DNA from 2 places in the Mesorhizobium sp. C277A genome. Region 2 is predicted to be linked to the other one. Evidence: predicted binding sites of a transcription regulator. Region 2 holds the regulator's gene; the other holds the start of a gene.
The links. Region 2 encodes LexA, which represses DNA repair genes until DNA is damaged. Its sites were predicted from a motif close to TGTTCNNNNTGTGTTCNG; they were not measured.

Region 1: the regulator LexA is predicted to act here: its motif matches at 9,665-9,682, upstream of NKK52_RS13940 (ATP-dependent helicase).

Annotation. Positions count from the first base shown of each region.
Region 1 covers NZ_JAMYVW010000002.1:2,775,877-2,787,261, forward strand. The annotation lists gene NKK52_RS13890 (AsmA family protein) at 1-715, opposite strand, end outside; gene NKK52_RS13895 (hypothetical protein) at 873-1,352, opposite strand; gene NKK52_RS13900 (FAD-binding oxidoreductase) at 1,373-2,782, opposite strand; gene NKK52_RS13905 (thioesterase family protein) at 2,885-3,370, shown strand; gene NKK52_RS13910 (hypothetical protein) at 3,517-3,714, shown strand; gene NKK52_RS13915 (histidine kinase dimerization/phosphoacceptor domain -containing protein) at 3,974-5,122, shown strand; gene NKK52_RS13920 (response regulator) at 5,119-5,568, shown strand; gene NKK52_RS13925 (dienelactone hydrolase family protein) at 5,572-6,477, opposite strand; gene NKK52_RS13930 (hypothetical protein) at 6,613-7,113, shown strand; gene NKK52_RS13935 (glucose/quinate/shikimate family membrane-bound PQQ-dependent dehydrogenase) at 7,126-9,438, opposite strand; gene NKK52_RS13940 (ATP-dependent helicase) at 9,723-11,385, shown strand, end outside.
Region 2 covers NZ_JAMYVW010000002.1:1,925,490-1,936,874, reverse strand. The annotation lists gene kynA (tryptophan 2,3-dioxygenase) at 1-431, shown strand, start outside; gene kynU (kynureninase) at 537-1,784, opposite strand; gene NKK52_RS09690 (GntR family transcriptional regulator) at 1,953-2,717, shown strand; gene lexA (transcriptional repressor LexA) at 2,923-3,705, shown strand; gene NKK52_RS09680 (ComEC/Rec2 family competence protein) at 3,699-6,155, opposite strand; gene arr (NAD(+)--rifampin ADP-ribosyltransferase) at 6,267-6,683, opposite strand; gene gltX (glutamate--tRNA ligase) at 7,144-8,568, shown strand; gene gltA (citrate synthase) at 8,750-10,081, shown strand; gene lpxB (lipid-A-disaccharide synthase) at 10,204-11,382, opposite strand; gene NKK52_RS09655 (LpxI family protein) at 11,372-11,385, opposite strand, start outside.

The sequences.
Region 1 (11,385 bases), 850 kb from region 2:
GGCCGGAATAGACGGCAGCCCCATTGACGATGCCGGCATTGCCGTCGGTTTCGATGACCAGTGGATAGGCATCGGGATCGACCTTGAGCCTCAGCCGCATCTGGCCGCTGCCTTCGGCCTTGCCGGTCGAAGCCGCAACCGTCGAACGCAGTCCGTCGAGCAGCAACGTTCCGTCCATGCGCCACGGCCCGGCCAGCGACTTGGCAGAGATGGTCGAATTGATCTCGGAAATCAGATGGCTGCGCCCGCCTGCGGCATGGCGGAGCGCAATTTCTCCCTCCGTCACCGTGAGCTTCTCGATCGAGATCTGGTTGAGATCGAAGGGCGAGGACGGCCGTATCGCCCAGTCGACCGTGCCGTTATCGGCGATGTCGATCGTCGCCTTCGGATGCACCAGCCGCATGTCGAAAATCAGCACTTCGCCACGCAGGAACGGCGCCAGTTCCGCGTCCATCGAAAAGGTCTCGACGGTCATTGCCGGCTGGCCGCCGGGGCCGCCGGCGACCGTGACGTTTGAGAAGGTCACCGAGGGGAACGGCAACAGCCGCGCCGTGGCGTCGCCTTGCACCGTCACCTTGCGGCCGAGAATGGCGCTCGCCTCGCGCTCGAATTGGGCGCGGTACCCGGTCCAATCGACAAAATACGGCACCACCAGCGCCGCTACCAGCACCAGCACAAACAAGCCACCGAAGATCACGAACAGGCGTGCGAGCATCAGCTCCGAACGGGTTGATTGAAAGTCAGCCGCACTCTACCCGCATCAGCGTGTCGATAAAGAGGCAATTCATCCAGAGTTGCTTGATCTCTGATGTATCTGGAAGAGCAGAGATTTTTGGACGCCTTTGACCGCGGTCCGGCCTGTGCGTAAGAGACTATCCTGCCATGGCCCGTCGGCGATATTCGTTCAGCAGCACCACCATCTCCTCGGGGGACAATGTCCAGCCCTGGGGTAATGCGGCTTCGGCGCCCAGGCTTTTGGTCACGCTGCCCATGACGGAGCTTTTCTTGACCCCCGGTGCGAAATTGTACCCGATCATATCGCCTATCCTGCGCCGGCGATGGACGACGAAGAAGCTTTCGATATCCTTCCAGGGGACCAGCTTGGGCGATCGAACAAGGCCTCCGCCGAGACTGAAACCTTGTCCGTTCAGCACCAGAATCTGCGGTCGCACAAGCTGCCAGGCAAACACCAACGCGACCAGCCCGAAAAAGGCCACGCACCACCAAAGGCCGGCGGTGTCGCCGTCCTCGGAGACATAAATCAGGAAAGCGCAGGCCAGGACAAAGAAGAGGCTGGCCGACAGCAGTAACAGTGTCTTGCCAAGCGATGCCCTTATAATCAGGGTATCCATTGCCGCTCCTCACATTTCGGCTATGCAGGTAATATCTTGCCTGGGTTCATGATGTCTTGCGGGTCGAGCGCTTTTTTTATGGAGCGCATGATGTCGACACCATGGCCGAGCTCATGGCGCAGGAAGCCGATCTTGCCCTGGCCGATGCCGTGTTCGCCGGTGCAGGTGCCGTCCATGGCGATCGCCCGCATGTTCAGCCGCGAGACGAATTTCTCCGCCAGCGCGATCTCTTTGGGGTCGTTGACATCCATCAGCACCAGCACATGGAAATTGCCGTCGCCGGCATGGCCGACGATCGGCGCAACCAGGCCCATCTCGGCAATGTCGGCCTCGGTTTCGGCAACGCATTCGGCCAGCCGCGAGATCGGCACGCAGACATCGGTCGACAGGCCCTTGGTGCCCGGCCGCAGCGTCAGCGACGCCCAATAAGCATCGTGCCTGGCCTTCCAGAGTTTCGTGCGCTCCTCGGCGACGCTCGTCCACAGGAATGGCCCGCCGCCATTGTCTTCAGCAATGGCACCGAAGGTTTCGGCCTGTTCGGCGACACCGGCATCGCTGCCGTGGAACTCGACGAACAGGCACGGGCTCTCGGGGTAATCGAGCTTCGAGTAATTCTTCATCGCCCGCATCTGCAGTCCATTCACCAGTTCGATGCGCGCCACCGGGATGCCCATCTGGATGGTCGCGATGACCGCGTTGCAGGCCGCCTCGAGGTTTGGAAACGGGCAGACGCCGCCGGAGATCGCCTGCGGAATGCCTTGCAGCTTCAAGGTCAGCGAGGTGATGATGCCGAGCGTGCCTTCCGAGCCGACCAGAAGCCGCGTCAGATCGTAGCCGGCCGAACTCTTTTTCGCCCGCTTGCCGGTCGTCACCGTCTCGCCATCGGCCATGACGGCCGTCAGCGACAGCACGTTTTCACGCATCGTGCCGTAGCGCACCGCATTGGTGCCGGAGGCCCGCGTTGCCGCCATGCCGCCGAGCGAAGCATTGGCGCCGGGATCGATGGGGAAGAACAGGCCGGTATCGCGCAGGTGCCGATTCAAATCCTCGCGCGTTACGCCAAGCTCGACCGTGCAGTCGAGATCCTCGGGGTTGACCGACAGGATGCGGTTCATGCGCGAGGTGTCGACCGAGATGCCGCCACCCGGCGCGTTGGTGTGGCCCTCCAGCGAGGAACCGACGCCGAAGGCGATGACCGGCACGCGGTGCGCGGCGCAGGCACGTACGATCTCCTGCACCTCTTCTGTCGTCTCCGGGAACGCGACACCGTCAGGCGCCTGCGTCGGAATATAGGTGGTGGTATGCGCATGCTGCGAGCGGATCGCCGCGCCTGTCTGGAAGCGTTCGCCGAGCTGCTGCTTGAGAATGCCGAGCACGGCGGCGATGCCTTCCTCGTTGCGTTCGACCGGATTGAGGTCGCTCAGAGCCATGAATTCCTCCGCGAATGGACCAGCGTCCACGCTTGTTATGCGATTATGGATGCGTAGTCTCGACTGCCGCGCTCTGTCCAGCACCAGAACAAGGAACTTTCCATGCCTGTTCCCGCCCCCTTCGTTTCCAAACCGATGGACATCGAGAAGGACTGGATCGACTACAACGGCCATCTCAACATGGCCTATTACAACGTGTTGTTCGACCGCTGCTCGGATGAGGCGTTCGAGGCGATGGGCATGGGGCTGGACTATGTCAAAGAGCGGCGCCTGACCATCTACACGGCCGAAGTCCATGTTTGCTATGTCCAGGAACTGCACCTCGAACACAAGGTCGTCGTATTCTTCCAGCTGATCGATCACGACGACAAGCGGCTGCGGGCCTACCAGGAAATCCGCCATGTCGATGGCTGGCTCGCCGCCACTTCCGAAACCCTGTCGCTGCATGTCGACATGTCCGGGCCGAAAGTCGCGCCCTTCCCCGCCGACGTGCAGGCCAAGGTGGAAGCCATGCGCGCCGCCCACTCTGCACTGCCGATGCCCGAACGCGCCGGCCGTTCGATCGGTATTCGCCGCAGGACCGCTTGAAGCGCTGCCGCGCCCGCGTTAACCTTACCAAGGTTTTAACGTGAACAAGCCATTTGAGCCATTGAACGACTCAGCGGACCGTTTGAGAACGGTGCCATGCGAGTTGCGATGCGGGCGGCGGGCAACAGGCGGTTCGAGGAACGTGCATGAAAACCGACATCAAGGTCGAGGTGGACAGGCTGGCTGCCGATCCGCGCATCACCGACTATGATTTCTGGCGCTCGTTGAAGAACGTCAACAACGAGATCTTCCACATCGCCAACAACAACGAGCCAATCCCCTTCGACATGATCCGCTGGCGCGCCATCCTGAAGCAGGCGCGCATGAAGCGTGGCCACGCCTGACGTTTCCCCTGCTCTGAGAAGCCGACACTGGCGAGCGCCGCCACGGACAATTGCGACCTGATCATTTCCAAAGGTCTGCGCCAGCCCCGCTTTCAGCGAATCGGCTGCATCCGACAACCTTCAAAAACCGTTCATTTCGACAGTTTGCGCAACCGGCGATTCGGTTTCGCAAACGGCTGCCTGCGACAAGAAGATCAAGATTGAACCAATTCCACGTCTAAGCCGTTGTGACCCCTGAAAAACGGCTTGGAGTGAAAGCATGGACTGGAAAAGGACCAGGGAACCGGCCGACGCATGGCACATGACGGACAATCTGCATGCCGAGCACGGCAAGGGCGATCCGTTCGCGGCCGCCATCCGCGCCACCCGCATGTCGATGGTCATCACCGATCCCCGTCAGGCGGACAATCCGATCGTCTTTGCCAATGACGCGTTCCTGCGCCTGACCGGCTACGAGCGCGACGAGGTCATGGGCAAGAACTGCCGCTTCCTTCAGGGGCCAGAGACAGACAAGGCAGCTGTGGCTAGCGTGCGCGACGCGATAGCAGCGGGAACCGATATCGCCATCGATCTGTTGAACTACCGCAAGGACGGCTCGACGTTCTGGAATGCGCTCTACATCAGCCCGGTTTCCAACGACAAAGGCGAACTCCTGTTCTTCTTTGCCTCACAGCTCGACGTCTCCGATCGCAAGCGCTCGGAGGATCGCATCACCGCCGACAAGAACCGCTTTGAAAAGGCTGTCAAGGAACGCACGCGCGAGCTTGAGGCCGCCCTTGAGGCGCAGACCACGCTGCTGCACGAGGTCGACCATCGGGTGAAAAACAACCTGCAGATGATCTCCTCGCTGATCATCATGCAAAGCCGGGCAATCAAGGATGAAGCGACAAAGCGATCGCTGGCCACCATGCTGGAGCGCATCGAGGCGCTGAGCACGGTGCATCGCCGTCTCTACCAGTCAAAGGATGTCAGCCGCTTCGATGTCTCGGATTTCGCCAGGGATCTGGTCACCGACCTGCTGACCGCATCCGGACGCGCCGAGATCAAGCCGACGCTGGACCTCGAACCCATCGTCATTCCGGCCGAAAAAGCCACGCCTGTTGCCTTGATGGTCAATGAGCTTGTCACCAACGCGCTGAAGCACGCCTTCAAGGCAAAGCCGGACGGCACCACCGCGGGGCGCATCGGCATCAAGATGAGCCAGCCCGACGGCCACTTCAACATCGAGGTTTCCGATGACGGCGTCGGCATGGCCGAGGCCAGTGGCGATGCTTCCTTCGGCATGCGGCTGATCAAGTCGCTTGCCCGGCAGTTGCATGCCGACATCGAATGGCGCGACGCCGGCCCGGGCACAAAGGTCGTCATCTCGATGCCGAACGAACCGCAGCAGAAAGGGAAGCTGTCATGAACGAACCGCTCAAGGTCCTGATCGTCGAGGACGAGGCGTTGCTGGCGATGGAACTGGAAAGCCTCGTCGAGGAAGCCGGCCACAGCGTTGTGGGTTGGGCGACATCCTTGGCCGAAGCAAGAGGTATGATTGATACCGCCGATGCCGATATTGCCTTTGTCGATATCCACCTCGCCGACGGACCAACCGGGGTCGAGGTTGCCGAGCATATCCGCGAGGGTAACCGTTCCATGGTGGTGTTCATGACCGCCAATCCAAAACGCATCCCCGACCATTTCGCCGGCGCGATCGGCGTCATCGCCAAGCCCTACACGATGAACGGACTGGTGTCGGCGTTGCGCTATCTGCAGGAGGGCGTGCGGCGCCCGCCCCCGGTCTCGGTGCTGCCGGCCGGTTTTACGCTGTCGCCGGCCTATGAAAGCGTATGGGCGTCGTCGGCGGCCTGAAGCCTACGCCAGCTTCTCCTTGAGGAAAGCGATCGTCCGTCCCCAGGCGAGATCGGCTGCCTTCTTGTCGTAGCGCGCGGCCGAGGTGTCGTTGTTGAAGGCATGGTTGACGCCGTCATAGACATAGAGCGTGTATTCGACATGGGCGGCGTCGAGCGCTTTCTTGTAGGCATCGATGCCGGCGTCGATGCGCTCGTCGAGCCCGGCATAGTGCAGCAACAGCGCCGCCTTGATCTTCGCCACATCCTCGGCCTTCGGCTGCATGCCGTAATAGGCGACGCCGACGGCGAGATCGGGCGCGTTGACCGCCAGATTGTTGACCGTGCCGCCGCCCCAGCAGAAGCCGACAGCACCGACCTTGCCGTTGCCGTCCTTCTCGCCCTTGAGATAGGCGATGGTCGCCAGGCCATCGGCGGTGACCTGGCTGGCGTCGAGCTTGGTGAACATGTCGCGCGCCTTGTCTTCGTCAGCGGGCGTGCCGCCGAGCGGCGACAGGAAATCCGGCGCCAGCGCCACGAACCCTTCCAGCGCAACGCGCCGCGCAACATCCTTGATATGCGGGTTGAGCCCCCTGTTCTCATGCACCACGATGACGGTGCCGAGCTTGCCGGACTGGTCCGCCGGCCTGACCAGATAGCCCTTCATCTCACCGCTGCTGCCGGAATAGGTGATATCTTCAGCCTTCACGCGCGGATCGTTGTCGGCGACGATTGCCGCCTGCGCCGAATTCGCCGCAAGCAGCGGCGCGATCGCGGCCGCCGCCGCGCCCGATCCGGCAAGCCTGGTCAGCTGTTCCATGAAGCGGCGGCGGTCGAGCGTCAGATGCGTGTATTCGTCATAGGCATCGATCATCGCCTGGGTGATGGCAGGTTTGGCAGGTTTGACGGCTTCGGCGGTGGGTTTCGTCATGGCGTGCTCCTCGTTAGGAGATGATCTCACGGTCACTCCGGGATGACCTCATGGTCACTCCGGGATGACCTCGCGGTCACTCCGGGATGACTCGCGGATCAAGATAGGGTGCAAGCTCGCACGGTCCAGTCTCGGATGGGTGACGCTTGCGCCATCGAACGATGCGGCCGCCCCGCCGAACGCGCCCATCACATTTTGGTCATTTCAGAGAATGTCGATGGTGCCGCCACAATATGGAAGGAAGCTGATGATGGTCTCGCTCGTAGCGGCGAGCCCGACGAGAAGGAACAACGCCATGACCTTGTCTACTCCGATCCTTGCAAGCGCGCTCGTGCTTGCTGTTGCTGCCTTGCTGGCAATGCGCTCCGCTGCTGCCGCAGCCGCCGCTCGGATGGTGAAGGTCCGCGTCGACCGGCGTCGGCCGGCACCACGCTGATCCAGCAGGCCGAAACAGGGCCGCAGCTAACCAATGAAGTACTGGGCTCCGTGCCCAGCCTCAAAGGCCATCTCTTACGCAAGCTGACCAAGGCTGCTGCTGCCCTCATCGCCCTGCCGGGCACTTCTCCCCGTATAGATGCCGGCAGGCAGATGAGGGGCGGCGCGACAGAATATCTGCCGGGCCGATCACTTACCTAAGTCACATCGCTGCTACTTCGGCAGCGTATAGGCCATCACATAGTCGCCGGGCTTGGTGCCGACCGAGCCATGGCCGCCGGCGACGATGACCACGAACTGGCGGCCGTCGGCGACGGTGTAGGTCATCGGCGTCGACTGCCCACCGGCCGGCAGCCTGGCCTGCCAAAGCTGCTTGCCCGATGTCAGGTCATAGGCGCGCAGATAGTCGTCGACCGCCGCGCCCAGGAAGACGACGCCGCCGGCGGTGATCATCGGCCCGCCAATGCCGGGAACACCGACCTTCAGCGGCAAGGGCAACGGCGTCATGTCGTAGACGGTGCCGTTGCGGTGCTTGTAGGCGATCTTGCCGGTTCTGAGGTCCGCTCCCGCCACATAGCCCCATGGCGGCGCCTGGCAGGGCACGCCGAGCGGCGACAGGAACGGCCCCATCACCACCGCATAGGGTGCGCCCTCATTGCGGTTCAGCCCCTGCTCGCTGCCGCGCCCCTCATCCGGCGGCGGCACCTGGTCGCGCGGAATGAGCTGCGATTTGAACGCCAGATAGGTCGGCATGCCGAACATCACCTGCCGCACCGGATCGACGGCGACGCCGCCCCAGTTGAATGTGCCGAAATTACCGGGATAGACCAGCGACCCCTGCACCGATGGCGGGGTGTAGCGGCCCTCGTAGCGCAGGCCCTGGAATTCGATCCGGCAGGCCAGCTGGTCGAACATGGTGATGCCCCACATGTCGGCGCCGGTCAGCGGCCTCGGATTGAAGGAGAGATCCGAGACCGGCTGCGTCGGCGACGTGTGATCGCCCTCGACAGCGCCGCCCGGCGCCGGCACTTCCTTGATCGGGATGATCGGCTCGCCGCTGCGCCGGTCGAGCACGTAGAGGTCGCCCTGCTTGGTCGGTCCAACCAGGCCCGGAACGACGCCGGCAGCGGTGGTGATGTCGACCAGGGTCGGCTGTGCCGGCACATCCATGTCCCAGAGGTCGTGATGCACGGTCTGCCGCACCCAGCGCACTTGTCCGGTGGCCAGATCGAGCGCGGTGATCGAGGAGGAAAACTTCTCGACATTGGCGCTGCGGCCCATCCCGAGCTGGTCCGGCGTCTGGTTGCCGAGCGGCACATAGAGCAGGCCGAGCTTCTCGTCGGCGCTTGCCGTCGACCACATGTTGGGCGAGTTGTGGGTGTAGGTCTGGCCTGCCGCCAGCGGCGTTGTCTGGTCCGGATTGCCGGAATCCCAGTTCCACACCAGGGCGCCGGTGTCGACGTCGAAGGCCCGGATGACGCCGGACGGCTCTTGCGTCGAATAATTGTCGTTGACCGCGCCGCCGATGATGATCTTGCCGCCCGCAATCAGCGGCGCCGAGGTCGAGTAATAATAGCCCGACTTCGGATACGGCATGTTGGTCAACAAATTGAGCGTGCCGGCTTCGGCGAAGGACGGGCAGACCTGGCCGTTGGCGGCGTCGAGCGCGATCAGCCGCGCATCCGAGGTCGGCAGATAGACGCGCGTCGCGCAAGGCTGGCCGGCGGCGATCTTGGCATCGGCATAATAGGACACGCCGCGGCAGGTCTGGTGCTGGCGGTCCTTGTCGAGCTTGATCTTGGGATCGAAACGCCATTTCTCCTTGCCGGTGGCGGCATCGATGGCGATGGCGAAATTGTGCGGCGTGCAGATATAGAGCGCATCGCCCACCTTCAGCGGCGTCACCTGGTAGGTGGTTTCGCCGACATCGTCCGGCCCTTTCACGTCGCCGGTCTGGTAGATCCAGGCCGGCTGCAATTTGGCGACATTGTCGGGCGTGATCTGGTCGAGCGGCGAATAGCGCTGGCCAAATTGCGTACGGCCGTAGAAATGCCATTCGCCCGGAGGCACATTGCCGCCGAGATCGGCAGTCGGCGTCACCTTGTCGGCGCTGAGGTCGCCGGCGATGTCCTTGGGATCGGCCGTCATCGAATAACCGGCGACGGCGAGCGATGCGAGCACGGCCAGAATGAGCGGCGCGCGCGCGTCGGGGCCGATCAGGCCCCGCCTTGCCCAAGGCGTCAGCAGCCACAGCGCCAGAAGCACGATGATGCCGCCGCGCGGTCCGAGTTCCCACCAGTCGAAGCCGATTTCCCACACCGCCCAGGCCAGCGTGCCGAGCACGATCGCCGCGTAGAGCCAGAGCGCCGTCGATTTGCGCCGGAAGAGCAGCCATGCGGCGATGAGGAAGGCGAGACCGGTGACGACATAGTACCAGCTGCCGCCCAGCATCGCGAGCCAGACGCCGCCGCCGCCAAGTGCGAGGCCGATGAGGAACAGGATGAGGGAGGTGATGACGACAGCCAAGACGATACTCCTTCGACTGATGCGCTTTGCAGCGCCTCACGGGCAGCCGCCCCTGCCCTGTCGCCAGCTTTCTCCCCCAGGCCGCGTGTGTCAAGCTGGCCCTGCCAGCATAAGGCGAGAGCAAACGCTCGACTTCATTCCGCTCCCACGCTGCAGCACCTCCACGACATTGTCGGGCGTCGGGACGATGAAATTCGCACTGCGCCCCAGAATCTCACTTTCAAACCAGAACAAAACGTAGACACTTCTGGTCTTTCGCTCCCGAATCACTACATTCGGGGGAGATGTCCGGCTTTGCGGAAGACATGCCCTTTTTTGACGAACCCAATGCGCGGCCCGCAGCCCCGTCGGGCATAGCTGCGCGCGCCATGGCGGCCCGCAGCGGCCCCAACAGCGCGCCCGATTATCTCAACGGCCTCAACCCCGAGCAGCGGCTGGCGGTGGAAACCACCGAAGGCCCGGTCCTGGTGCTGGCCGGCGCCGGCACCGGCAAGACCCGCGTGCTGACCACCCGCATCGCCCATATCCTGGCCACCGGCAGGGCTTTCCCCTCGCAGATCCTGGCGGTGACCTTCACCAACAAGGCCGCGCGCGAGATGAAGCAGCGCATCGGCCATCTCGTCGGCGAAGCCGTCGAGGGCATGCCGTGGCTCGGCACCTTCCACTCCATCGGCGTCAAGCTCTTGCGCCGCCACGCTGAGCTGGCCGGGCTCAAATCCGATTTCACCATCCTCGACACCGACGATGTCGTACGGCTGATCAAGCAGCTGATCCAGGCCGAAGGCCTCGACGACAAGCGCTGGCCGGCCAAGCAGTTCGCGCAGATGATCGACGGCTGGAAGAACAAGGGCCAAGGCCCCGCCGACATTGCCGAGGGCGACGCGCGCAGCTTCGCCAACGGCAAGGGCCGGGAACTCTACAAGGCCTATCAGGAGCGGCTGAAGACGCTGAACGCCTGCGACTTCGGCGATCTGCTCTGCCACCCGATCCGCATCTTCCGCGCCAATCCGGACGTGCTGAAGGACTACCACAAGCGCTTCAAATACATCCTCGTCGACGAGTACCAGGACACCAACACCGCGCAATACATGTGGCTGCGGCTGCTGGCGCAAAGACCTACCTCCCCCTCGATGGGGGAGGTCGCGCCGCGTAGCGGCGCGAGTGGGGGTGGCAGCGCCGGCGCCAGTCACCCCTCCCCGCCGCTTCGCGGCGACCCTCCCCATCCAGGGGAGGGTAAAGCGCGCTCGGCCAAAGGCCGCATGCCCGACCGGGCGTCCGAGCCGTTGCGAGGGCCCGCGCCGGCAGGCGCGGAACAGCCCGTGAGCGTGAATATTTGCTGCGTCGGCGACGACGACCAATCGATCTATGGCTGGCGTGGCGCCGAGGTCGACAACATCCTGCGCTTCGACAAGGATTTTCCCGGCGCCACCATCATCCGTCTGGAGCGCAATTATCGCTCGACCGCGCACATCCTCGGCACTGCCTCGCACCTCATCGCCCACAATGAGGGCCGCTTCGGCAAGACGCTGTTCACCGAGAAGGTCGCCGAGGACGACGAGAAGGTGCATGTTCACGCCGCTTGGGATTCCGAGGAGGAAGCCCGCGCCGTCGGCGAAACCATCGAGACCTACCAGCGTGCCAAGCACAAGCTGAACGACATGGCCATCCTGGTCCGCGCCTCCTTCCAGATGCGCGAATTCGAAGACCGCTTCGTCACGCTCGGCCTCAATTACCGCGTCATCGGCGGCCCGCGTTTTTATGAGCGCATGGAAATCCGCGATGCGCTGGCCTTCTTCCGCGTCGTCGCGCAGGGCGCCGACGACCTCGCCTTCGAGCGCATCGTCAATGTCCCCAAGCGCGGCCTGGGTGAAGCCACCATCCGCCAGATCCACGACACGGCGCGGAGCTTGCGCATCCCGATGCTGGAGGCAGCCGCCAAGCTTGCGG
Region 2 (11,385 bases):
ACCGCAACCTAGCCATGCTCGGGCCGCACAAGCACCGGCGCGACCTTACGGACAGGCTGGAAGCGATCCTGGCCACGCCGTCGCTCTACGACGAGGCGCTTCTGCTTTTGGCGCGCAATGGCTTCGACATCGGCGCCGATGCCGGGCGCACGGACTGGCGCGAGACGCGCGGTGAGAACGAAGACGTGCTGGCTGCCTGGCAAACCGTCTACCGCGACCCGCAGCGCTACTGGATGCTCTACGAACTGGCCGAGAAGCTGGTCGACTTCGAGGATTACTTCCGCCGCTGGCGCTTCAACCACGTCACAACGGTCGAGCGCATCATCGGCTTGAAGCGCGGCACCGGCGGCACCTCAGGCGCCTCCTATCTGAAGAAGATGCTGGAGGTCGTGCTGTTTCCGGAGCTCTGGACGGTCCGCACCCGGCTCTAGAGCATTTCACCGTTTAACGGAAACGGCGAAATGCTCTAGCTCTTTGATTGACGCAATTTCGGACGGAAAACCGCTTCACACTTTTCCTGAAATTGCTCTGGTTTCTCACGTAACCGCGGTCTTCACCGCGAAGCGGGCGTCCTGCCAGGCGCCGGTGCGCAGAATATCCTCCAGGACTTCGACCGCCTGCCAGACATCGCCATATCCGACATAGAGCGGCGTGAAGCCGAAACGGATGGTCGACGGCGCCCGGAAATCGCCGATCACGCCGCGCTCGATCAGCGCGCGCATCACCTGATAGCCATGCGGATGGAGGAACGACACCTGGCTGCCGCGCTGGCTGCCGTCGCGAGGACTTTCCAGTTCAAGCCGGTAGGCGCCGCATCTGGCTTCGACGAGCTGGATAAACAGGTCGGTCAGCGCGATGCTTTTTCTGCGCACCGCCGCCATATCGACGTCGTTCCAGATATCGAGCGCGCCCTTGAGCGCCCGCATCGACAGCACCGGCTGCGTTCCGCACAGGAAGCGGCGAATGCCGCTGCCGACGGCAAAGCCCTGCTCGAAGGCAAAGGGCCGCGCATGGCCCCACCAGCCGCTGAGCGGCTGGTGGGCATCGTCATGGTGGCGCTCGGCCGCGTAGATGAAGGCTGGCGAGCCCGGGCCGCCATTGAGGTATTTGTAGGTGCAGCCGACGGCGAAATCGGCATTGGCACGGTCAAGTTCGACCGGCAAGGCGCCGGCCGTGTGGCAGAGATCCCAGATGATCAGCGCGCCGGCGTCATGTGCCTTGCGCGTCAGCGCCGCCATGTCGCGCAACTGGCCGGATTTGTAGTTGACGTGGTTGACCAGGATGACGGCAACGCTGTCGTCGATCAGCTCCTCGATTGCGGCCGCGTCGACGCCCTCCAGCCGCAGCCGCGTTCCCGGCCGGGTCGAGGCGACGCCTTCGGCCATGTAGAGGTCGGTCGGGAAACTGTCGCCCTCGGCAACGATGACCGACCGATCCGGCCGCATGCCGAGCGCTGCGTGCAGCAGCTTGTAGATGTTGATCGAGGTTGTGTCGCAGACCACCGTCTGCCCATCAGCCGCGCCGATCAGTCGCCCGAGCTGATCTCCGAGTTCCACCGGCATGTTGAACCAGCCGGCGGTGTTCCAGGCGCGAATGAGGTCGTGCGCCCATTCCTGCGTGGCGGCCTGCTGCAGTTCGCTGAAGACGACCGCTGACGCGGCGCCCAGGGAATTGCCGTCGAGATAAATCACGCCTTGCGGCAAGACAAAGCGTTCACGCATGGAGCGCAGCGGATCGGCGGCATCCATTGCTTCGATTGTAGCGAGATCGGGTGTCGTGCTCATGATCCGGCGCCCCTCCATGGACAAACGCGCGCGGCGGAGCCTGCCGCCCAAACATGCCGGCGATCTTGAGTGGTCGCCCTTGAACTGTCAAACATTATATATAAATCACCCATTGAAAGGCTTTGATATATAATGATCCGCCCGAGCGTTTATGTCTGATGGATCACGATGCTGGATGACGAGCAGACCTCGAAGACGGAAGTGGCCTATCGCCTGCTCAGGCGCGATATTCTTGCGACCCGGCTGGCGCCTGCCGCGCCGTTGAAGCTGAGCACGCTGCGCAACACCTACGGCATCGGCTGGACGCCGTTGCGCGAGGCGCTGTCGCGGCTGGAGGCGGAACGGCTTGTGACCGCCATCAGCAACCGCGGGTTTGCGGTCGCTCCCGTCTCTCGGGCGGAGCTCGAGGATTTGGCACGTGCGCGGCTGGTGGTCGAACTGCCCCTGCTGGTGGAATCGATCGAGAAGGGCGACCGTGAGTGGGAAGACGCGGTCGTTGCCGCCCACTATCGTCTCTCACGGTGCGGGTCTGTTCTCGACGATCCATCGGATGATGCGGTCGACGCGTGGTACGAAAAACACGATGCCTTCCATGCGGCGCTGCTCAGTGCCGCGACATCCAGCTGGCTGCTGCGCTTCAATGCAACGATTTCCGACCAATTGCATCGCCATCACCGCTTTCTGGGTCTGGCCCCGACGCTGCGCGCCGCCGCCGGCCGCACGGACGGACACCGGAAGGCCGTGGCGGCCCTGCGCGACGCCGTGGCGATCGAACACCATACCGCCCTGATGGAAGCGGCCCTCGATCGCGACGTCGAACGTGCGAAAACTCTGATGACCGCTCACATCGGCTACACGCTGCGGGTCTATGCCCAGAGAGAACCCCGCGCGGATGCTGCGCAGCCCCGTCCGAAAAGGAAGCGGCGATCGTAGCCGACGACGCAGGGCACTTTGTCTTCGTTTCACCCCGTTGCTGGCAACTGGGCGCAGGCGGCGCTCGCAGCGCCGAACGTTACGCTGAACAAAACGTCAACACATTCATTAAACTTTAAAAGGTTGCGGAACACAACTGGAACAGATAGTGTTTGTTCTGGGTTTGTTTTTTCTGATTCTGGTTTCAGAACCCTTGGGGGCCGCGATGCTGACGCGCAAACAACATGAGCTTCTGATGTTCATCCATGAACGCCTGAAGGAGAGCGGAATCCCGCCGTCCTTCGACGAGATGAAGGAAGCGCTCGACCTCGCCTCCAAGTCCGGCATCCACCGCCTGATCACGGCGCTTGAGGAGCGCGGTTTCATTCGCCGGCTGCCGAACCGGGCGCGCGCGCTGGAAGTGCTGCGGCTGCCCGACTCGATCGCACCAGGCCTCAATGCGGCGAGGAAGTTTTCGCCGAGCGTCATTCAGGGCAGTCTTGGTCAAACCGGCCAAGGGCAAGGCGGCCAAGGACAAGGCGCGTTGGGCCAAGGCGGTCTCGGCCGCCAGATCAAGCCGGGCTCGCCGTCGCGTTCGATGTCGGCCGGCAATGACGATGCCGTTTCCGCGATTTCAATCCCGGTTATGGGACGCATCGCCGCCGGCGTGCCGATCGACGCCATCCAGCATCAGACCCATTCGATCTCGGTGCCGCCCGATATGATCATGGGCGGCGAACACTACGCGCTCGAGGTCAAGGGCGATTCGATGATCGAGGCCGGCATTTTCGATGGCGACACGGTCATCATCCGCAATGCCGACACAGCCAGCCCCGGCGAGATCGTGGTGGCGTTGGTCGACGATGAGGAAGCGACCCTGAAACGCTTCCGCCGCAAGGGCGCCTCGATCGCCCTGGAAGCCGCCAACCCGGCCTACGAGACCCGCATTTTTGGACCGGACAGGGTGAAGGTGCAGGGCAAGCTTGTCGGATTGATCCGGCGCTACTGAGCCGGCTTGGGTTTGTACTTTTCACGCTGGTTGTAAGGCGGCAGGCCGCGCGCTTCGCGGGAGAAGCGGCGTTGCTCGTGCCAGGGGCGATACGGCTTGTCGACGGCGAAGCGGATGGTTGGCGCTGCAGCTGCCGATTGCGGATCGAAGAAGACGGCGGCGCTGCCGTCGCGGGCCAGCTGTTTCTTCGTCACGACCAGCACCAGCGGGTCGCGGCACGGATTGTAGGCGGTGGCGTCATCGATGACGATCAGGCTCGCGAAGGCACAGGCCGGCCGCGCCGTCTTGCGGTCTTTCGCAAGCGCTACAATGGCTCCGGAAGGGTGCCGGGCGATACAGAGATCGCCGGTGCAATAGAAGGGCGAGCCGGGCGGCAGATCGAGCGGATCGAGATCGAACCGCGTATCTGTTGACTCGAAAATCTCAGGTGGGATAATGGTTTCGGCCCGCAGCGCCCGTTTCCAATTGTCCGTGGTGAATTCGTTGGAGCGTTCGCGGTTGAGGGCGAGTTCGCCGCCACCGATCGGCATGGCCACCAGATGCGCATCCTCGGATATGAGCACGTCGGGCGTAAGCACCTGCGGCACCGTCAACAGGCCGGCCAGCGCGAAAGGCACGGCCGCCAACCTGAGCCAGGTGGTGGCCATGGTGGCGATGACGAGGGCGACCGCCACCAACAGCACCGAGCGGATGGAGATCAGCCCGACGGCGTCGACCGGCGAGCGCTCGGAAATCCAGGCCGATATAGCGATCATCGCCATCAGACCCTTGCCCATCACATAGAGGAACGGCCCGTCGGCGCCGAACGGCATCGCCAGTGCGCTGAGCACGGCAAAAGGCATGACGATCAACGAAACAATCGGCATCACGGCCAGATTGGCGATCAGGCTGAGCGGCGACACACGCTGAAAATGCCAGATGGCGAACAGCAAGGTTGCACTGCCGGCGATGATCGAGGTCATGGCGAGGCCGCCCATGGCCAGCGCGAATTTTCGCGACAGGAAGCCGACGAAGGAGCGCTTTGCCGGCGGCGTTCTCACCTTGTCGGCGCGGTAATCGGCCCAGCCGGCATAGGCGCCGACAAGGGCGGCGGTGGCGGCAAACGACATCTGGAAGCTGGGACCGACCACCTCGTGCGGCGACACCAGGATGACGGCAATGGCGGAGATCGCCAGATTGCGCATGGTGAGTGCGGCGCGATCAAACAGCACGGCGACAAGCATGACCGCCAGCATGATGAAGCTGCGCTCGGCGGCAACCACGACGCCTGAAATGACGAGATAGGCGGCGATGGAGACGAGTGCTGCCACTGCTGCATATTTCTTGACTGGGCGGCGCGAAGAGAAATCGGGAAACAGCGCAAAGGCGCCACGCAGCAACGCCATGATGGTGCCGGCAACCAGCGCCATGTGCAGGCCGGAGATGGAGATGATGTGGTAGATGCCGGTGCGCCGCATCGCTTCGTTGACCTCGTCCGGGATGCCGGCGCGCACCCCGACAATCAACGCCGCGGCAATCTCGCCTTCGGCGCCGCCGATTTTGCCCCTGATATGGTCGGCAATGTTTTCGCGCGCGTTCTCGATTGCCGAGGAGAGCCGCGCGGTCAGCGGCGGCGGTCCCTGCGTAGCAATGGTTTTCGGATTGCCGAGAAAGAAGCCGCTGCCGCCGATACCGGTGAAATAGCTGTCGAAGGAGAAATCGTAGCTCTCCGGCCGCACCGGACCGGTCGGCGGCAACAGCCTGGCATAGCCGGTGATCAGGGAGCCGGCGGTCATATCGGCGGGAACGGTCCGCGCCGAGAGCCTGACCCGCTCCGGGGCGTAGCGCAGCTCGGGGTAAGCGGTCGAAACCACATCGAGCGTCAGCCTGATGCGGCCGCTTTCCATCTGTTCGAGACTGACGACGCGGCCGGTCAGCCGTGTCTGGATCTCGGAGCCGAGCATCTGCGTTCCGGCGCGCCAGGTCTCGACCTTGGCGGCGACGACGCCGAGCGCGCACAGCATCGCGGCCATGCAGAACAGATGCGTCCTCGGCCGCGATCGCGTGGCGACAGCGCAACATGTCGCCAGCACCACAATGGCGATTGGCTGCGCAAAGCCCGGCTCGCCGGCCAGCGAGAAATAAATGATGACGCCGGCCGCCAGGAAAACCGGCACCAGCAGGAAGGCGACGCCCCGGTCGAGCTCCGTGTTGGCGGCCACGGCAAGGCTGCGGCGGAGCGCGGGCCATGACGGACGGCGAAGCCGTCTGCGCAGACGGGCGATAGATCCGGGCGCTGTGACTTGCGCCGGCAACGCGTGACCGGGCAGCGCAGGCGCGACGCCGGGATGCGGCTCAGGCAGCGCGAGGGGCAGCGGCTCGGCATAGGGACTATCGGCAAACAGCGAGCGTTCGCTGACGCTTGCCTCGGCGCCTTCGCCTTCCTTCGTGCCCCGGCCACGTCCAGCCATCGGGTCTGCCCCTTGCGCCCCAGACCCCTATGCTACATGAACGCGCAAAGCGCGAAAGTCCGCGTGATCACGTCCACCGCGCCGGAATCGACCATCACCTGGCAAGGACGCTCAATCCTCAATCATATCCTGGCCCTCCGCTCTCAGGCGAGCAAGCCCATCGTGCATTGCCTTCAATTGTTCCGGTGTATGACCCTGCCATTCACCGAGTTCACCCAGGATGAGCAACGGATCACGGGAGCGGTAGGATTTCGTCGGATTACCGGGAAATTTTTTGTCGGTCAGGTTAGGGTCATCCATAAAAAACTCCGTCGGCTTTACGATGTAAATCCTTTGACGACCGTCACCCGTTGCAAGCTCTGCTCCCCAGATGGCGGCTTCCAGTGTCTGGGTGAAATAGATCCATGACAGTGGTTTACCTCTGAAATTGGAAGGGTGGCCGACGCTCAGCAGATCCCCGGGTTTCAAATCCGCCCGGGTACCATGGTAGAACGGATCACCCTCCGTATGGTCGGCGTTTTCGGTCATCGGTAGTCCTTCTTTCAATCATGCCTCCTTCGTGGCGAGACCGGCCTGCACACAGTTGCGGTGTTCACGATAATGATTGCAGAAAGGTCAATATGCGTGACCAAGCCAACGCTGTCACGGCGGCGTTGTAGTCGGGCAGTGCCGCATCCGTGAAGAAATGTCCGCTCGTCAGAGGGGGCTACCACCGTCGCAGCGATGTTCCAGGCACTGTGACGGACGCTGCAGCCGAATGAAACCCAGACATTGACGCTGCTGCCAAATGAGGTTGCGCGGAGGTGCGAACAGATTTTGTGCTACAAGGCTCCGGCCTGTTGACGCAACCGATAATTGCCGACGTGCCCCGGCCTCGTCCAGCCATCGGGTCTGCCCCTTGCGCCCCAGACCTCCTATGCTACATGAACGCGCAAAGCGCGAAAGTCCGCGCGATCACGCCCCGCTTTCCAAGCTTCCCGAGAGTTCCATGTCCGACACGGTCGTCACCCGTTTTGCCCCCTCGCCCACCGGCTATCTGCATATCGGCGGCGCGCGCACGGCGCTGTTCAACTGGCTGTACGCCAAGCACACCGGCGGCACGATGGTGCTGCGCATCGAGGACACCGACCGCGAACGCTTCAACGAGGCGGCGACACAGGCCATTCTGGATGGGCTGACCTGGCTCGGCCTTTCCTGGGACGGTGAGGCCATATCGCAGTTCGAGCGCGCGCCGCGCCACCGTGAGGTGGCCGAGGAGCTGGTGCGCCTGGGCAAGGCCTATTACAGCTACGAGACGCCTGCCGAGCTCGAGGCGATGCGCGAGGCCGCACGCGCCAAGGGCCTGCCGCCTCGCTACAACGGCCAGTGGCGCGATCGTGCCCCCTCGGAGGCGCCTCCCGGCGTCAAGGGCGCCATCCGCATCAAGGCGCCGACCGAGGGCGAAACCGTGGTGCACGACCGTGTGCAGGGCGAGGTGCGCTTCCCCAACAAGGACCTCGACGATTTCATCATACTGCGCTCGGACGGCAATCCGACCTACATGCATGCCGTCGTCGTCGACGACCATGACATGGGCGTCACCCACATCATCCGTGGCGACGACCATCTGACCAACGCCGCGCGCCAGACGGTGATCTACAACGCGATGGGCTGGGACGTCCCGTCGATGTCGCATATCCCGCTGATCCACGGCGCCGACGGCGCCAAGCTGTCGAAGCGGCACGGCGCACTCGGCGTCGAGGCTTATCGCGCCATGGGCTATCTGCCCGAGGCGCTGCTCAATTATCTGGCACGGCTCGGCTGGAGCCATGGCGACGACGAGATCATGTCGATCAAGGACATGATTTCGTGGTTCGACATCGGCGATGTCAACAAGGGTGCGGCGCGCTTCGACTTCGCCAAGCTCGAGTCAATCAACGGCGCGCATATGCGCAAGATGGCCGATGCCGAGCTGTTCGACATTTTCGTCGCCACTCTGCCATACCTGGAAAGCGGACCGGCTATCGCCGCCCGTCTCGACGACGCCAGGAAGGCGCAGCTGCTGGCTGCCTTGCCGGGCCTGAAAGAGCGCGCCAAGACGCTGGTGGAACTGGCCGATGGCGCGGCCTTCCTGTTCGTCGAGCGGCCGCTGCCGATCGACGAGAAGGCGGCAGCACTGCTCAGTGCCGACGCGCGCGCGATCCTGCGCGGCGCACATGCCGCTTTGCAGACTGTTTCGGGCGATTGGTCGGCTGCCGCGGCTGAAGCCGCGGTGCGCGAGTTCGCAGCGGCCGGCGGCCACAAGCTCGGCGCCGTGGCCCAACCGCTCCGGGCGGCCCTTACCGGCCGTAGCACCTCGCCCGGCGTGTTCGACGTGCTTGCCGTGCTTGGCCGCGAGGAAAGCGTGGCGCGGATTGCGGATCAAATCGATTAGGAGCGAGCTGGCCCAAAAAGATTGGCATTGAAAGGCGGGTTTCGCAGTGCAACATTAGGCCTTGGCCCAATCAGGCACGCACCTCCCAAAATGCGGTGGCGAGTTCGCGCATTCCGGTGATTTCGACGTGTCGTTTGCAGGAATTGCCTTGCCGGCATGAGGAACATGAAGGAGTTTGAGAATGAGCGAAGCTGCGACAAGACTGGAAACCGGCAGCAAGACGACGCACCCGTCGACTGCCACGCTCGAACTGGCCGGCAAGACGCATGAATTCAAGGTGCGAAGCGGGTCGGTCGGGCCCGACGTCATCGACATCGGTGCGCTCTACAACACCACCGGCGCCTTCACCTACGATCCCGGCTTCACTTCGACGGCGAGCTGCGAGTCGGCGATAACCTTCATCGACGGCGATGCCGGCATCCTGCTTCACCGCGGCTATCCCATCGACCAGCTGGCCGAGCATGGCGACTTCCTCGAAGTCTGCTACCTCCTGCTCTACGGCGAACTGCCGACCAAGGCGCAGAAGGACGATTTCGACTACCGGGTAACGCGCCACACCATGGTGCACGAGCAGATGTCGCGCTTCTTCACCGGCTTTCGCCGCGACGCGCATCCGATGGCTGTGATGTGCGGTGTGGTCGGCGCGCTGTCGGCCTTCTATCACGACTCCACCGACATTTCGGACCCATACCAGCGCATGGTCGCCTCGATGCGGCTGATCGCCAAGATGCCGACGATTGCGGCCATGGCCTACAAATACCATATCGGCCAGCCCTTCATTTACCCGAAGAACGAGCTGAACTTCGCCGCCAACTTCCTGCACATGTGCTTTGCGGTGCCGTGCGAGGAATACAAGATCAATCCGGTGCTGGCGCGCGCCATGGAGCGCATCTTCATCCTGCATGCCGACCACGAACAGAACGCCTCGACCTCGACGGTGCGGCTTGCCGGCTCGTCGGGCGCCAATCCGTTCGCCTGTATCGCCGCCGGCATCGCCTGCCTGTGGGGCCCGGCGCATGGCGGCGCCAACGAAGCGGCGCTCAACATGCTGGGCGAGATCGGCCACGTCGACCACATCCCGGAATTCATCGCCCGCGCCAAGGACAAGAACGATCCGTTCCGGCTGATGGGCTTCGGCCATCGCGTCTATAAGAACTACGATCCTCGCGCGAAAATCATGCAGAAGACGGCGCATGAGGTGCTGGGCGAACTCGGCATCAAGGACGATCCGCTGCTCGACATCGCCATGGAGCTGGAAAAGATCGCGCTGACCGATTCCTACTTCATCGAGAAGAAGCTCTATCCGAACGTCGATTTCTATTCCGGCATCACGCTGAAGGCGCTGGGCTTCCCCACCACCATGTTCACCGTACTGTTCGCGGTCGCCCGCACCGTCGGCTGGATCGCGCAGTGGAAGGAAATGATCGAGGATCCCCACCAGAAGATCGGCCGTCCGCGCCAGCTCTACACCGGCGCGCCGGAACGCGACTACGTGCCGATTGCGAAAAGGTGAAAGAGAGTGAATGGTGAATGGTAAGTAGTGAATAGCAGGTAGTAAGTAGCAGCTTGATTATAGGCGAGAGCGCGTTAATCCTATTCACTATTCACTATTCACTATTCACTATTCACTATTCACTACGGCCTATTCGCTCTCCCGATGTGGCGAAGAACGACATCGGCGGCGATGTCGCCGGAGGGCCTGTCGGTGGCCATGCGTCTGGCAACCTCGCCAAAGCCGTCCTTTTGCCAGGCGCGGTAGGCGGTGTCTGAAAACAGTGCCTCGAGCTGCCGCGCCAGATAGTGCGGCCGCACATACTGGTTGTAGCTTTCCGGCACGACCGGCCGGTCGGCAATAAGGTTGGGCAAAGCAGCGCTCCACACCGTGATCAGGCTCTGCGCCATCAGCATGATCGGATCGAACTTGTAGCAAGAGATCATCGGTACACCCGACAACGCCAGTTCCAGCGACACCGTTCCTGACGCGATCAGCGCCGCATCGGCCTTGCCGAAGGCCTGCCACTTGCGCTCGGGATCGAGGATGACTTCCGGCTCCTGATCCCAGCGCGCCACCGATGTTTTGACCAGTTCGGCGACATGCGGCACCGTCGGCAGCAACAGCCGCAGCCGGTGGCCACGCGCGCGCAGCGCCGACACCGTCTCGCCGAACGGACCGATAAGCCGGCTCACCTCGCCACGCCGCGACCCTGGCAGGACGAGCAGCGTCTTGACGTGATCGGCCGAGAGATCGCGTGGCTGGGCTTGCGCCCTGGCCGCGCCCAGCACGCCTGGATCATGCGTGAGGCGATGTCCGACGTAAGTGCCGGGCGGGCCGCCGAGACGGCTGAGCTCCTTTACCTCGAAAGGCAGGATGCACAGTATGTGGTCGACATACGGCTTCATCGCGGCCGCCCTACCCGGCCGCCACGCCCAGACGCTCGGGCAGACATAATGGACGATCGGGATCGACGGATCGGCGGCGCGGATCTTTTTGGCGACGCGCAGCGAGAAATCGGGGCTGTCGATGGTGATCAGACAGTCGGGTTTTTCGGCGGCAACAGCACTTGCCGTCTGGCTGATCCGCCGCATCAGGCGCGGCAAGTCACGGAGGATGGCGCTGAGCCCCATCAGCGCGATCTCGGCGCCGTCGAACAGCGGCGCCAGTCCGAGCGCCTGCAGATGCCGCCCGCCAGTGCCGACGAGTTGCACCTCGCGCCCGGTCATGCGCTTCAGCGCCTGCACGATGTCGGCGCCCAGCAGGTCGCCGGATTCTTCGCCGGCGACGATGGCAATCTTCAGCGGCTTCTCAGCTGCCATGGA